Linked DNA regions of Desulfomonile tiedjei DSM 6799. The protein of the gene in region 2 binds, or shares a complex with, the protein of the main gene of each other region. Links are inferred from orthologs where the notes say so. Each region holds a gene or a part of one and is shown on either strand. Other genes may lie near its edges.

Region 1 (7,811 bases), 820 kb from region 2 along the record:
AACCCCAGAATACCATGAAAATCGATTACACCTTCTCCGATGGGCAGGTGAAGATCGTCTTCAACACCTTTTCCACCGCGATTGTCATGCAAGTGGACATGCCTGATGAACGGCCCCAATCTCTCGATGATTTCGAATGAAGTATTTGTCTTCGCGAGCAGTTGACCATGTCCCACGTCTAATGTGAGAACAAGGTCGGGAACCACTGCAAGAACCGCCTCTATATCCGCGGCGCTCTCGGACAGATTTTCCAGACTAACGGACACATTTCGCTGTCGTCCGAAATCGACCACCTGTCGTAATGCGTTCTTTTTCTCCTCAATTATGGTGCGCTTCACAAACCGATGATCCACCCACATGTGAATCGTCAACAGAGTAATGTTCATGCCGTGCGCGATATCGATGGTTTCTATAAGGGCAGGGACGTATATGTTCCACAAATTCTTCGGATCGTTTGGAGGTCCCTCGTGCGGGCCGTGAGCGAGAAGAAAGAAAGTGTCATTTCCCATGTTGCGCACATTCGATTCCGACCACAGAGCCCTCGAAGCTTTGTCACGAATAACGACTTCTCCAAAGTCGAATTCGAGCGCCTGGAGAAAATCGATATCCTCGGGATGTCGCACATGGCCGCCGAAAAACATGAGGAACAACGAGTCCTGAGAAGAAGCCGAAAGCCAGCCCGTTAGCTGCGCAACCCTCTTTCAGAACAATTCTTTCATAAGATAGAGATTACCCTGCAGGAGTGTCTCCAAAAGCAAGGCAAAAAGCAACCAAAACTATCGACAGGACATGTTCCTATTTCAACCCGATTTCCTCGTCACTCAGATAACAGGCAGGATCGGGTGCCCAGACGTCTCCATGAACTGCTTCAGCTCGTACCCGGAAATTTCCACCGCATACGGACAGCCACGTGCATTGCGAGCATCTCCCTTTCACGTGATTTTTCTTATCCTTTAATTTCATGAGGAAATCATCGTGTGTGTCTGTCCAGATTTCGCTGAATCTCTTCTCCCGAACATTGCCGAACGTATGGTGTCTCCAGAACTGGTCAGCATGGACACTTCCGTCCCAGGAGACACATCCGATACCTCTCCCTGAATTATTCCCTTCATTCATCTGGAGCAGTTTCAAGACCTCCCGGGCACGTTCCGGATCTTCTCTTTTGAGCCGAAGATAGAGGTACGGACCGTCTGCATGATTATCCACGGTGAGAACCTCCACAGGAAATCCTTTATCGTGGAGCATTTTTGTCCGGTCCATGATCAGGTCCACTACATAGCGGGTCTGTTCGTGATCGAGATCCTCTTTCATCAAATCCGTGCCGCGCCCAGCGTACACCAAATGATAGAAACATATTCTCGGAATGGCCAGGTCTTCCACAAGGTCAAAAATGCCGGGAATATCTTCATAATTTCTTTTGTTGATCGTGAACCTCAGTCCCACTTTGAGGCCGACAGCCTGACAATTCTTTATGGCAGATGCAACTCTCCGGAAAGTACCGGGTACGCCGCGGAATGCATCATGCACTTGTTCCAGACCGTCCAGGCTAATCCCTACATATGAAAGCCCGATTTCCTGAAGCTTTTCCGCCATTCGCTCGTTGATCAGGGTTCCATTGGTCGATACTACGGCTCTGCGGCCCAAGTTAACCGCGTACTGGATCAATTCCAGGATGTCCGGCCTGATGAGCGGTTCGCCTCCGGAAAAGAGCACCACGGGCGAGCCGAATTGAGCGAGATCCTCGATGAGGGATTTTCCTTCATCCAGGGACAGCTCACCGCCATAATTCCGGTCTTCTGAATGCGAATAGCAATGGACGCATTTGAGATTACATCGGCGGGTTACGTTCCACACAACGACCGGCTTCTTGTCGGCCGAAAACTGGAGCAAATGGGAAGGCAGTTCTCCCGAACGGCGTCCGTAGCGCAAGGGATCCGATGCTTCTACCGCGCCGCAGTACAACTTGGATATTCCGATCATTCCTGAGTCCTCGAGTCAAATTCTGGGTAAGCTGAAAGCCTATCTTGGTTGTCATGCCGTAGCATTTTTCCCGAGTCGATTCTTGCTGAGAGACAACTGGCTATTTCAAGAAAAGGCTTGTGAATTCTTCATAAAACCACTTTAGAAGATAACCTCTCTTTCGATACAACGCAATAACCACGCGATTTACGATACACAACAAGAACCGGGAGAAGATTTCAACAGTGAAAAATAATCCTGGAGTATGGTGGCGTGATCGAACGCGAGTTGTGAGGGAAGAGTTTCATAGGTAAAGACTCCCAGTTCCCGGGCATCATCACCGGCAACGGGAATGCCATCCGACTCGGCTGTGAATACGACGCTCAGTGTATGGAATCTCGGATCTCGATCCGGCGCCGAATAGACTCCCAGGAGCTTCAGGTTCGATATTTTGAGAGATGTCTCTTCTTCCGCTTCGCGTATGGCTGCATGTTCAGCGCTTTCACCGTAGTCGATAAAACCTCCCGGAATGGCCCATCCGTACGGGGGATTCTTGCGTTTTATCAATATTATTCCGCCAAAAGTGCGGATGATTATGTCCACCGTAGGTATGGGATTTTTGTACACGGATACTGTCTGTCCACAGTTTGAACAAACGATCAGATTCTGCATGACACACTCCCGGAACTATTTCAGACCAGAATAGCGTCGTGATTGATGGGACGTCAAGAACGCTTCCAATCGTGGCTTCCTCGGTACACGATGACTCGTGTCGCAAGATTAAAAATGTTTTTTTTCGGTGAAGGGGTTGACAACTGCACCCGATATTGGCACTCACTAATACAGAGCGCTAACAACGCGACTCGTACATGATATTATTGCCTGGAGGTAGACCATGAAATTTCGTCCTCTACATGATCGAATTCTTGTGGAGAGAGTAGAATCCGAAGAAAAGACCGCAGGCGGGATCATACTCCCCGATACCGCCAAAGAAAAGCCCCAACAAGGAAAAGTTATTGCTGTAGGTCCCGGCAAGAAAACCGAAGACGGCAAGCTGGTTCCCATGGACGTGAAAACCGGCGATACCATCCTGTTCGGAAAATATTCGGGAAGTGAAATTAAGATCGATGGTAATGAGTACCTCATAATGCGAGAAGATGACGTACTGGGGATCGTAGAATAACTTGTTGCGCTGAAATTCCACAAGAAAACAATTCTGAAAACTGACACATTTAAAAAGGAGTTACATACATGGCCGCTAAGATCATTATGTTCGAGCAACAGGCAAGAGACAAGATACTCAAAGGCGTTAACATCATGGCTGACGCCGTAAAATCAACTCTGGGGCCCAAAGGCCGCAACGCCATCCTGGAGAAATCCTGGGGATCTCCGACAGTTACCAAGGACGGCGTGACGGTGGCCAAAGAAATCGAGTTGGAAGACAAATTCGAGAATCTCGGCGCCCAAATGCTCAAGGAAGTTGCTTCGAAAACTTCCGACGTAGCAGGTGACGGCACCACTACTGCTACAGTATTGGCTCAGGCCATCTATAGGGAAGGTGTCAAAATGGTTGCTGCCGGCGCTTCCCCTATGGATCTGAAGAGAGGTATCGATGCGGCCGTTGAAGCTGTTATAGCCAAACTGAAGAGCCTGTCCAAACCCACCAAGGACAAGAAAGAAATCGCTCAGGTCGGCACCATTTCCGCCAACAATGACCTCACCATCGGCAACATCATCGCCGAGGCAATGGAAAAGGTTGGTAAAGAAGGTGTCATCACCGTAGAAGAAGCAAAAGCGATGGAAACTTCTCTGGACGTGGTCGAAGGCATGCAGTTCGATCGCGGATACCTTTCCCCTTACTTCGTTACCGATCCGGAGCGTATGGTAGCTTCTTTGGACGAGCCGTACATTCTCATTCACGAGAAGAAAATCTCCAATATGCGCGACATGCTTCCCCTCTTGGAGCAGGTTGCCAAAATGGGACGTCCCTTGCTGATCCTTGCAGAGGACGTGGAAGGTGAAGCTCTCGCCACGCTGGTCGTCAACAAACTCAGAGGAACACTGAACGCATGTGCGGTGAAAGCCCCCGGATTCGGCGACCGCAGAAAAGCCATGCTCGAGGACATAGCGATCCTCACCGGTGGACAGGTTATTTCCGAGGATCTCGGCCTGAAGCTGGAGCATGTCAGCCTCAACGATCTGGGCCGCTGCAAACGCGTATCCATCGACAAAGACAACACCACCATAGTTGACGGCGCAGGCGCCAAGGAAAAGATCGAGGGCAGGGTACGGCAGATCCGCACTCAGATCGAAGAAACCACTTCGGATTACGATCGGGAAAAACTGCAGGAGCGTTTGGCAAAATTGGTTGGCGGCGTGGCCGTGATTAACGTTGGCGCTGCAACCGAAACGGAAATGAAAGAGAAAAAAGCCCGCGTGGAAGACGCCCTCAATGCGACCCGCGCTGCAGTAGAGGAAGGAATCGTACCCGGCGGCGGTGTCGCGTACCTGAGGTGCCTGAACTCCATCACGGATCTCAGTCTGTCCGGTGACCAGCTTGTGGGTTCCAAGATTGTCCTCAGAGCATTGGAAGAGCCCATTCGTCAGATAGCGGCAAATGCCGGCCATGATGGTTCCATCGTTGTGGACAAGATCAAGCAAAAAGAAGGATCTTACGGTTTCAACGCTCAGAAAGAGGAGTACGAGGACCTGATCGAAAACGGTATTATCGATCCGACCAAGGTTGCTCGACTTGCTCTTATGAATGCTGCTTCGGTTGCCAGCCTTATGCTGACTACAGAAGTAATGGTCGCAGAGAAACCGAAAGAGGAAAAAGCTCCGGCAATGCCTGGTGGCGGTATGCCCGGCGGCGGAATGTACTAAGGTAAATTTTCCAAGAACTGGATGGTGCAGAGAGAAACTATCTCAGAATTCTCGAATGCAGAACAATCGTGCCACGATTCTCCATCCGAGTAGGGGCAGACCTGTGTGTCTGCCCTTATTTGGGCGGACTCGCAGGTCCGCCCCTACAATCAGGCCGGGAAGATGATGAGAATACGTGCCACGGTCTGGGATAAATTTCGATTTTCGAGACTCCGGACCAAACCACGAGCCGGTAGTGGCCGTGCCTCCGTGCCGGCCAAGACAGCTTTGTGGAATCCATGATTCTGACAGAAGTTACAAGCTACATTGAGAAAAGGGAGCCATTTGTGAGCTCCCTTTTCTTATCTGGTAGACAGCTCTTTTTCTTTGTACTTGATAAGAGGACCAAAGAACTCAGTTTCACAGTAATAACATCGCAAGGTTATGGGGTCTTCGCGTACGACGAGGAATTTTCCCGGAACTTCCTCGTGATTGGTTATGCAGAACCTGTCAGGGCAGATCACGATATCTCCGACCCGCTTGGGAATCTCGACTTTGTGTTTTTCAATGACAGAGCCGTTATAAATACGGGTGATAGTTGCGTGGGGAGCTATTAGCGAAACGACATTGAGCATGTCTCGGGTGAGACTCAGGTTCTCAACCTTGATGATGTCTTTTCTCTTCATGGAAGGGGATTCGAAATTGATACCGATGGCAACGATATCTCCTGTTTCTCTTGCCAATCTGTTCAATCCCAGCAACTGGGAAATCAACAAGGCTTTGCCTTCAGGTATGTGATCTATAACAATTCCTCGTTCGATTTTGGCAATGGTGACGGTTCTTTCCTTCATGCGACTGCCCCCAGTATCAAAGCAAGAAGCGTTTCCCGGACAAACAGCCCGTTACGGGCCTGCTGGAAATAATAAGCATGTTTGGTGTGGTCCACATCAGGTGCGATTTCGGTGACACGAGGCAAAGGATGCATGACCTTCATACTCGGCTTGGCATCTTTTAGCATTCCTGCTTCCAACCGATAAATGCTTCTGAACTTTTCAGCCAACGCTGTCTTCTCTTCCAGACGCTCTTTCTGAATTCTTGTCATATAGAGGATATCTACTTCCCCTATATAGTCTTCAATTCTCCGTGCCTCGCTAAAAGTGACTCCCCGATCTGCTGCGGCCTTGCATTTATCCAGGAGAAAACCCGGCATTGCGAGGTCCCTGGGAGAAATAAAGATGAGATTGCATTTATCGTATTTGAGCAGCGCTTCAGTTAAGGAATGCACTGTCCTGCCGTTTGCCAGATCTCCGACCATGGCCACGGTGATCCCGTCGAGAGTGCCCTGAGTTTCTTTTATCGAATAGAGATCCAGCAGGGTCTGAGTGGGATGCTGGTTCGGGCCGTCTCCTGCATTGATGACCGGAATGTCTGCGGCTTCTGCAGCTAATCTGGCAGCGCCTTTCAACGGATGACGAATAACCATTACGTCAAAGCCGTAGCCATCGTGCATTTTCACTGTGTCCCAAAGAGACTCTTCTTTTACCGCGGACGTGTAACTTGCATCGTAAAAACCTCCGACCCTTCCGCCAAGGTTCCTCATCGCCACTTCAAAACTGGTTCGGGTTCGGGTGGAAGGTTCGAAAAAGAGCATGGCAGAGACTTTGTCGCTGCACAGTGTCTTTTTCAGAGGATGCTCTCGAACCGTTTTGACTTTGCCGAGAATTTCGTCAATTTCCGCGCGAGTCAAATCGTTCATGGAGATGATATCCTTGCCTTTAAAGTTCATTCCTGAACACCTCTTCCTTCTATGGCCGCGGTTCGCAACACTCACGTACGCGCTCGTAGTTGAAACCAGTGAAAATCTGTCAGAGCGAATCTTCGTAGAAAGTATAACCTTGTCCCCGGACAATCGTCTTCATTACGGTACCCGGGAATCGATACCCCGTGAAAGGAGACCATCCGCAACGAGTTCGGAAAAGGCCGCGTCCCTGGATGCCGACGCGGTCGACAGATACCTTTGCGTGCAGATCCAGGATCGTGAATGACGCTGCAAACCCCGGTTTAATGTGCCCCTGTGCGATAGCCAGATTCGGCGCGAATAGTTCGGAAGGGACCACTGAAAGCGCTTCCGCGACGCGTTGGGGAGTGAATCCCTGTTTTTTGAGCAACCAGCAGACGAATTGTCCTACCGTGTCCAGATGCGGCATTCCCGGAGCACCAGCGAGCTTGTCTTGAATCGTATGCGGCGCATGGTCGGTGGCGAGAATGTCAACCTGGCCCGTCTTGAGAGCCTCCATGAGAAATGCTCGATCTGTTTCACTCCTGAGAGGCGGATTACTCTCGAGCAAATTTACATTGGGAATTTCCCGCCATCCGGGAGCAGAGACTTTTCCGTTGTTGACGTGGAAGAACAGATGATGAGGCGATGCTTCCGACGTTACTCTGGTGCTTGCATTCCGATTGTACTCCTGGATAGTCGTCACGGCCTCTTGCGTCGATACATGGCAGATATGAGTTTTCAGACCGAATTTGGTTGTCAGATCCAGAATTCTGCGCACAGCGTTGCTTTCGGCTTCCGGTGGTCTCGTTTTCCAGCGAGGTCCTTTCCCTGCGTTTTTCTGCAAAATCTCCGGGTCTTCGGCATGAAAGAAAAGCCTTCTGCCCCTGTATCGCTCCAGGGTTTCTTCCAGATCGGACCAGGAATCAAAAGCCACAGTAGAGGGAGTTGAATCAAGGTACACTTTGTAAGGGATGTCTCCCCATGGTTCGGAATTCCTTGTTACGCACGCGAACAGCACGACAGGGCAGGGGGACGATTCTGAGATTCTGAGTTTTGCCTCGTAACCTTCAGGGTTATCCGGAGGGGACGGATCGTTCGGCATGGCGCCAATTGCTGTAACCCCGCCGTTTATTGCCGCATTTCCCGCGCTGGTGAATATTTCTTTCTTGCAGGCAGATTGCCACTTCTCCCACTCAACTGAACCTGGCTC
Region 2 (7,861 bases):
CGCATACAGCGCCAGGTCGGCACAGCGAATGATGTCTTCTGCATTTTTTGCATGTACCGGGAAGCACGCCAACCCTATGGAAACAGTCAAAATTCCGGAAGGTAGCAAATCCTCGCCATCGAACGGTTCGGCCTCGATTCCCCTGAGAATTCTTCCCGCCAGCTCCGAAGCATGTTCGAGATTCGCTCCGGGGCACACGATCGCGAATTCTTCGCCTCCATACCGCACGACAATATCGTACACGCGGCATACCGATTTGAGCAGGTTTCCTATCTTGGATAAGGCTTCGTCACCCTTTTGATGGCCGTTTCGATCGTTGTAAATCTTGAAATCGTCGATGTCGATCATGAGCACTAGGAATGAAGTGCCCAATCGCAAGGCCTTTTGCACTTCATTTCGCAGAGCTTCGTCCAAGTACCTGCGATTGTGAACGCCCGTGAGCGGGTCCACGTAGGAGAGTTCACGATAGAATTCTCTTTCCATGGCCCTTCGACGCAATTCTCGCAATTCAATGGCTTTCCGAACCGCTACTTGTATCTGGTCTACCGTGAAAGGTTTGATAAGGTACTCGAGAGCCCCTGCTTTCATACATTCCACCGCGTTTTCTATCGTCCCGTATCCTGTCATCACGATTACGTCGGTGGAACTGTTATTCGACTTCAACTTCTTAATTAAAGTAAGCCCGTCCATTCCGGGTAGTCTCATATCAGTAATTATGAGGTCGTATTTATTCTTTGCATTCTTTTCCAATGCATCAGAGCCGTCTTCGCTGACTTCGGCGTGAAAACCCGCAGCTTTGATTGATTCAACCACTATATCCCTGACCATTTCGTCGTCATCGACTACAAGGATTGCAGGTCCGTCTCTATGTTCGTGCCGCGAGGAAGCTAATGTCATGTTTTGACTCTGTGGAAAATGTGTGGAGCGATATCCAGGAACTCAGTCTCCCCCTGCATGGTTCCTATACTCCTATTGTGTTTTACAGACAAGATTTTTTGCAAACGTGGATTGAAAAAGACAAGAATGCTAATAGAATCCAGGACACCCTTTTTGACAGTAAACAGTCTGATGACTGTCCGCAGCAATTCGAATCCCCCCGAATGTGATGAGACTGCCCCGCCGTATGTATTACGACAGGGCAGAATTACATTGTTATATCAGGTTCCCATTTCCCAGGAAGCTAGATAATGCTTTTGTTGATCGGTAAGAGTGTCAATTTTGATTCCCATGCTTTCCAGCTTGAGACGGGCGATTTCATCATCCAGCGCGGTAGGAAGTCGATGGACCTTTTTGGACAAACTTTTTCCCTGTTGCACTAGAAACTCGGAAGCCAGGGCCTGATTGGCAAAGCTCATGTCCATTACCGATGAGGGGTGCCCTTCGGCCGATGCAAGGTTGATCAGTCGACCTTCCCCCAGGATTACGATTCTACGGCCGTCAGCTATAGTAAACTCTTCGACGAAGTCTCGAATTATTCTTCTCTGCACTGCCATGGATTCCAGTGAGGGAATATCGATTTCCACGTTGAAGTGCCCTGAATTGCAAACGATAGCGCCGTCTTTCATGAGATCGAAGTGTTCCTTCCGGATTACACTCGTATCACCGGTAACCGTGCAGAAGAAATCTCCCAGAGGCGCAGCTTGTTCCATGGGCATAACGGTATACCCGTCCATTGCGGCCTCAAGGGCTCGCAGAGGATTCACTTCTGTCACGATGACCCGCGCTCCCATGCCGGCTGCTCTGGAGGCAACACCTCGGCCGCACCATCCATAACCGCTCACGACAAACCAGCTACCGGCCATGAGTCTGTTGGTAGCCCGGAGAATCCCGTCAATCGTGCTCTGACCGGTTCCGTATCGATTGTCGAAGAAGTGCTTGGTATTCGAGTCATTCACCGCGATTACCGGGAACATCAGAACGCCGGTATCGGCCATGCTTCTCAGCCGGATCACGCCAGTGGTGGTTTCTTCAGTTCCGCCGAGGAGATGCTGAACAAGATCCTTACGTGCGGAATGTATGGTGCTCACCAGGTCGGCGCCGTCATCCATAGTAATAGCGGGTTTGGGGTCGAGGCATGCGTTAATGTGCTTGTAATAGGTCTCCGTATCCTCTCCCTTAATGGCGTATACGTGGAAACCATCCGAAACCAGTGCTGCCGCAACGTCGTCCTGAGTGGAAAGGGGATTGGAAGCGCATACATAGAGATCCGCTCCGCCCGCTGCAAGAGTATGAACCAGTGCAGCCGTTTCCGTGGTAACATGAAGGCAAGCAGCAAGCTTAATACCGGCAAGAGGTTTTTCCCGCTCGAATCGCTCCCGAATCATTCTCAGGACCGGCATGCTCCGCTCAGCCCATTCGATCCTCAATTTTCCCGATCCGGCCAGGGACAGGTCTTTTACATCGTATTCCATATACTCTCCTTATGTCAGTTTCAACCGGAGCGCAGCACAGTGCGGCCGGTCGCCGGGACCGGCATGCATTATACGCCCGCCGCTTCCTTGAGTTCCTGAACTTTATCAGTACGTTCCCAGGTGAAATCCGGATCTTCGCGACCGAAATGACCGTGGGCAGATGTTTTGAAATAAATCGGTCTCAACAGATCGAGGTATTCGATGATTGCGGCCGGTTTGAAACTGAATACCTTCGAAACTGCTTGAGCAATCTTCTGGTCTCCGATTTTTCCGGTTCCATACGAGTTTACCATGAGGGAAACCGGTTCCGGGTACCCGATGGCGTACGCTACCTGCAACAGGCACTTTTCCGCCAGACCGGCAGCAACCACATTCTTTGCCACGTAGCGGGCCATATACGATGCAGATCGATCCACTTTGGACGGATCTTTCCCGGAGAATGCTCCGCCGCCGTGGGCTCCGTATCCGCCGTACGTATCCACAATGATTTTACGTCCCGTGAGTCCGCAGTCTCCCAGCGGGCCGCCCACGACAAATCTTCCTGTGGCATTGATGAGATACCGGGTGTTGTCGAGAAGATCCGCAGGGATAACTTTCTTGATTACTTCCTCGATTATGCCTTCTTTGATCTGATCGTATGTCACATCGGGAGTGTGCTGAGCCGCGACGACGATCGTATCGACACGGGTCGGTTTCCCGTTCTTGTATTCTATTGTGACCTGGGATTTTCCATCGGGTCTGAGGAAAGAAAGGGTACGATCTTTACGGACCAGAGAGAGCCGTTCGGTCAACTGATGCGCATAACTGATCGCCATGGGCATATATTCAGGTGTCTCAGTGCATGCAAATCCGAACATAAGGCCCTGATCGCCTGCCCCCTGTTCGCTGAACAATCCTTCACCTGCGGTGACTCCCATGGAAATGTCGGGTGATTGCTTGTCCAAAGTAACCATTACCGCGCAGGTGTCGGCATCAAAACCCATGGCAGCGTCGGTATATCCGATATCCCTGACTGTTTGGCGCACAAGTTGCGGAATGTCCACGATTGCTGTGGTGGTGATTTCGCCTGCAACAAGAGCCAAACCGGTCGTCACGAGTGTTTCGCAAGCCACCCGGGACTTCGGGTCTCGAGCGAGCATCGCATCCAGAACGGTATCGGAAATCCTGTCTGCAACTTTATCCGGGTGCCCCTCGGTAACAGATTCCGATGAAAACAAATAGCTTCCCATCCCCAAAGTCCTCCTTCTGGACCATTTTGCCTGTTTGTAGAGGATGCCAAAGTACCTGTCGACGGTCCGGTTACCCGCGCGACGCGGCCATGCCATTCAGTCCCGCTCTGTCCTGTAAAGGGGTAATGCGGTCAGGAGTTTGGCAGCTACTACGAAAAAGAAATATTACACATATCCTGAACGTCCCGTCAAGAGAGAACCACGGCAACGCCACAGGCGATTGTCCTCAAATTTGTGCCAATGTTTCTGATGATTACCTCTTGATCATATCAATTGTCTTCCAATACCCCGAGCGGAAACGATAAAAGAAAACCAAACCCAAAGTAACCACATAAACGACAGCCCAGAACCACACTATACCAAGTCCCCATTGAAGATATTCAATCATAAAGTACACCGGGGGAATGAAGAAAAACCATGCGAGCAAAATCTGGGCTCGCATAGTGAATTTTGTGTCTCCTGCCCCTCTGAGGGCACCATTGTACACGATGAACATGGTGTCGAATACCGTATAGATCGCAACAAGCCTTAGTATCAGAATGCCCTGGGCAAGTACGGCTCCGAACTGGTCGTCGTGCTCCGGTCGGAACATTTCGATAAAGACACCCGGGAAAATCATATAAAGCAAAGCAAGTGTGGAAGAATAACTCAGAGCCAGCACCATTGAAGATCGGACGCTCTTTTCCGCAAGGTATGGACTGCCCTCTCCAAGGTATGCTCCCACGAGCATAGACGTAGCGATTGACATTCCAACCATTGGCAGAAAAGATAACATTTCTATGCTTAGGACTATATTGGTCGCGGCCAGGCTTGCTTCACCCAACCTTCCCACCAGAAGGACAAATACCGTGAAAGAACCCACGTCCAGGAAAAACTGCATTCCTGAAGGTAAACCGAAACGCAGCAGAAGAGCGAACATCGGTTTATCGAAACCATAAGCTTTTCGCGTCCCGTGCGTGCCTGCAAATCTCCGGGACAGAAACAGGGCAGCCCAGTAGATCGTGGGTACACCGCTGGTCAGAGCAGTTGCAAGACCTGCTCCATAGATTCCCAGTTCGGGAATCCCGCAACGACCGAAAATAAAGACGTAATCCAGCACAGCGTTTGCGGCATTGGCTAAGAGGTTCCCCCACATGACCACATTGGTTTGTCCTCTCCCCGAGAAAAAAGAAGAAAGGGCCGCATTCAAAGGAAGAAGCATGCCTCCCAGCATCAAAAGAGTGAAAAATCCTTCCTCCAATTCCAGGAGTTCGGGGCCGTGACCGCCCCATCTGAGCACCGCCTTTCCCACAGGTATCATGCACAGGATCAGTGGAGCGGAAAGCGCAGAAAACCATATGCCCTGCCACACTGCTTTCGCACAGGATTGCTTGTCTCCGGCTCCGTGGTACTGAGCTACAAGAGTATTGACGTACTGTGCGGTACCAAGAAAGAAAGAACAAATTGTAAAGTACGTAATCCCTCCGGGAGTCGAAGCGGCAACGGCACTTTGGCTATGCCACGAGAGGAACAGGCGATCGATAAAAAGCATGAGGGTGAGTGAGGCTGTCGATAAAACCAGCGGAATTGCTATCTTAAGGACTTCTCTATAGCCACCCGGGACGAGAGAATCTGAGGAATCATTCAAGATACTTTTGAGGGACACGGGAGAGACTGCCGGATCAGGGTCTCTTGATCTTGTTCAAGAATGAGCGAATCTGATCTGTGGTGGATTTCTTCTTCGACTCGGAATGTTCTTCCTGAATACGAATTTCTTCGGTTGGAGGAAAATCATCCTCGTCCTTACAGGTGGCTAGGAGTTCAGTTGGCGGATCCTGCGGAGGTTCCTGGAATATTTCCACCTCTTCAGTCGGCGGAAAATCGTCCTGCTGCTGGCGCTTGCGAACCCGGACCGTTTTGCTCTCATCAATGTAGAAGTGATCGCCTGAAGCGCTCAAGTTTTCCATCACTTCTTGAGACGGTGCAACTTCCGCTGGAACTGCACCGCAGGCAGGACATCGTGCAAAAGGGCTGGGATGCGGGTGACTGCAATTCGGACAGATGTAGAGCCCGGAAAGGAACTGGGATTCCTTGGCCAGATCCCTGCGAACAGCCATTTCTTTGCGTTTTTCAAGATCCAGAGGGCTTATGACATTCTTAGTCAATAAGGCCTTGATTAAACTCACAAAAGCTTTTGCCGATAAATCGTATTTATCTCTTAGCTCTTGATCCGACAGACTGGAGCTAAAATCCGCAAGAAAACTGTTGAGCGGGACTTTTAACCGAGCTTGTTCGCTCTTTACTGTCATTTCTTTACCCGATAATCGGAATCGGCCAATCCCTTATCACATCTTGCCGTACCGGCTGACGCATCCCTGCTCTATGCATCACGTTCAGAGGCCTTACGAGTCGAGGAAAATTGGCTTCCATTGCTCGGGCCAAAGCGGTGAGGTTGAATTGCCGAGACCTACTTGGAGACAAAAGAATTCACAGCTTTTTTCAGGACGGGTGAGTATTTCCACGTCACTACTCTGCGTGCATCGAGGATCAATTCTTCACCGGTCTGCGGATTTCTTCCACGACGCGAATGTTTGGATTTAACAGTCCATTTTCCGAAACCCGATATCATTACGTCTTCGCCTTCGATAAGTTTCTGCTTGATTATATCCAGCAATTTTTCAACGATCTCGGTGGCTTCACCTTTCATAAATCCGCAATCGTCTGCGATTTTCTTCGCAATGTCAGCCTTTGTCAGTGTCATCATGCCCTCCCAAAAATAAAGCAAAAAGAAGTCTGTTACTTATATCAATGCACGTCAGGAAAGGCAAGAAATTTCTTCGACTTCCGTAATAAAAGCCTAGCTGCAAGCCTCATTCGAACTCACGAGACCGTATCACGGAGCAAACGTCCGGCGTATCCCTGTTTGCGCAAAGAATCTTTGAGCAGTCCGGCAATATCCCGCGGCCTGAACATGAATCGAATTCCCGTGCTCAAACCCAAGCTGTTGGCAGCGCGAAAGTATCGCCAATAAGGTCTCGGGAGTCTCAGCATCTTGAACACGAAAGCTGCGACCTTGGAGAATACCAGGACTCGTTCGTCAAAACCCAGATATATTTCCGGACAGCTTGCAGCAGCCTCTGACATTTGCTTCACTGCCTCATCGAGATCCAGATCTTCCGAAAGATACCATAAAGCTGTGGCCGCATCCGTATCAGCCGAGACAAAGCCCTCTCTGCATGCGATGTCCCAGAGAGTCGTCCCGGGGTATACTCGCACTCCTGTGAAAAAATGAGCAACGTGTGTCACCGGGCGTCCGTTCTTTTGTAAGTACTTCAAGGCAAAATCGAGAGACTCCTTGAGCGTCTTGTTGGTTTCGCCCGGACCTCCGATCATAAAAAACCACCAGGCAGCAAATTCCGTTCTATTGATTGCCTCCGCTGCGTGAAACACTTCATCCGGATCGAAGCCCTTGCGATAGCTCCTGATCATTGTCGGAGATGCCGATTCGGGAGTTATCATAAATGCCCGGAATCCGGCCCTCCACATAAGGCGAAGGTACGTGCCGTCAAGGTTTTTGGGATTCATCCCCATTGCGGTGAATTCGGCTTTCCAGGGTCTTCGCGCTATTTCTTCGAGAACTGCGGCGGAATGATCCAATGGATCGTTAAACACCGAATCGACAAACTCGAATGATTTGGGGCCGTAGCGAAAGAGTGCATCCTGAATTTCATCCACTACGTCAACGGGAGATCGCAGGCGCAGTCTGTTCCCCTCGATGGACTGATTATAGGTACAGTAGATACAGTGTTGTCTGCAGCCCCTCTTAGTCTGGATATTATAGCTGCTCCCTATTTTGAGATACGGCCGCAAATCGATCCATTTTCCCAGGTCGGGAGTCTTTATGGAATTGAAATCCGGAAGCTGGGGCTTGGTGAGGATGAATTTGCCGTTCTCCATCGTACCGACGCCGGGTATTCCTGCCGGGGAATCGCCTTTTTCCAGCGCTTCCAATAAGCGCACGAAGCTTGCTTCTCCATCGGACACGACAATATAGTCCGCTTTCAGAAGCCTTAGTATCCTGGAAGGCATCAAACTTGCCCCAGAGCCACCCACTACCACCGGCACATTGGTACATTTCCTGATTTGCTGCACTATTTGCACTATCTCGGGCAGATAATTTATGGAATGCAGCATATTGACATTATCGATGTTTCTGACGGAAATGCCTATTATTTCAGGATG

What was found.
Region 1: the proteins of metK (region 2) and groL are in contact, whole or in part, in a cryo-EM structure (PDB 8P4O), measured with the Escherichia coli proteins. The link is inferred for Desulfomonile tiedjei DSM 6799 from one-to-one orthologs.

The regions. Positions count from the first base shown.
Region 1 is NC_018025.1:3,068,665-3,076,475, forward strand. Bases 2,663-5,526 are described here. They hold groL (chaperonin GroEL), read left to right. Parts: upstream 2,663-3,210; coding sequence 3,211-4,842; downstream 4,843-5,526. Other genes in these bases: groES (co-chaperone GroES), read left to right, coding at 2,855-3,142; DESTI_RS12870 (aspartate carbamoyltransferase regulatory subunit), read right to left, coding at 5,184-5,526. Also shown: DESTI_RS28855 (sugar phosphate isomerase/epimerase family protein), read right to left, coding at 1-641; ahbC (12,18-didecarboxysiroheme deacetylase), read right to left, coding at 796-1,980; DESTI_RS12855 (NUDIX domain-containing protein), read right to left, coding at 2,167-2,631; more of DESTI_RS12870, read right to left, coding at 5,527-5,672; pyrB (aspartate carbamoyltransferase), read right to left, coding at 5,669-6,607; DESTI_RS12880 (amidohydrolase family protein), read right to left, coding at 6,687-7,811.
Region 2 is NC_018025.1:3,885,632-3,893,492, reverse strand. The notes cover bases 1,564-4,477. They hold metK (methionine adenosyltransferase), read right to left. Parts: upstream 3,647-4,477; coding sequence 2,480-3,646; downstream 1,564-2,479. Other genes in these bases: DESTI_RS16420 (MATE family efflux transporter), read right to left, coding at 3,894-4,477; ahcY (adenosylhomocysteinase), read right to left, coding at 1,564-2,411. Also shown: DESTI_RS16440 (diguanylate cyclase), read right to left, coding at 1-897; more of ahcY, read right to left, coding at 1,158-1,563; more of DESTI_RS16420, read right to left, coding at 4,478-5,285; DESTI_RS16415 (hypothetical protein), read right to left, coding at 5,302-5,928; DESTI_RS16410 (integration host factor subunit alpha), read right to left, coding at 6,087-6,380; DESTI_RS16405 (B12-binding domain-containing radical SAM protein), read right to left, coding at 6,500-7,861. UniProt on the Escherichia coli protein: Catalyzes the formation of S-adenosylmethionine (AdoMet) from methionine and ATP.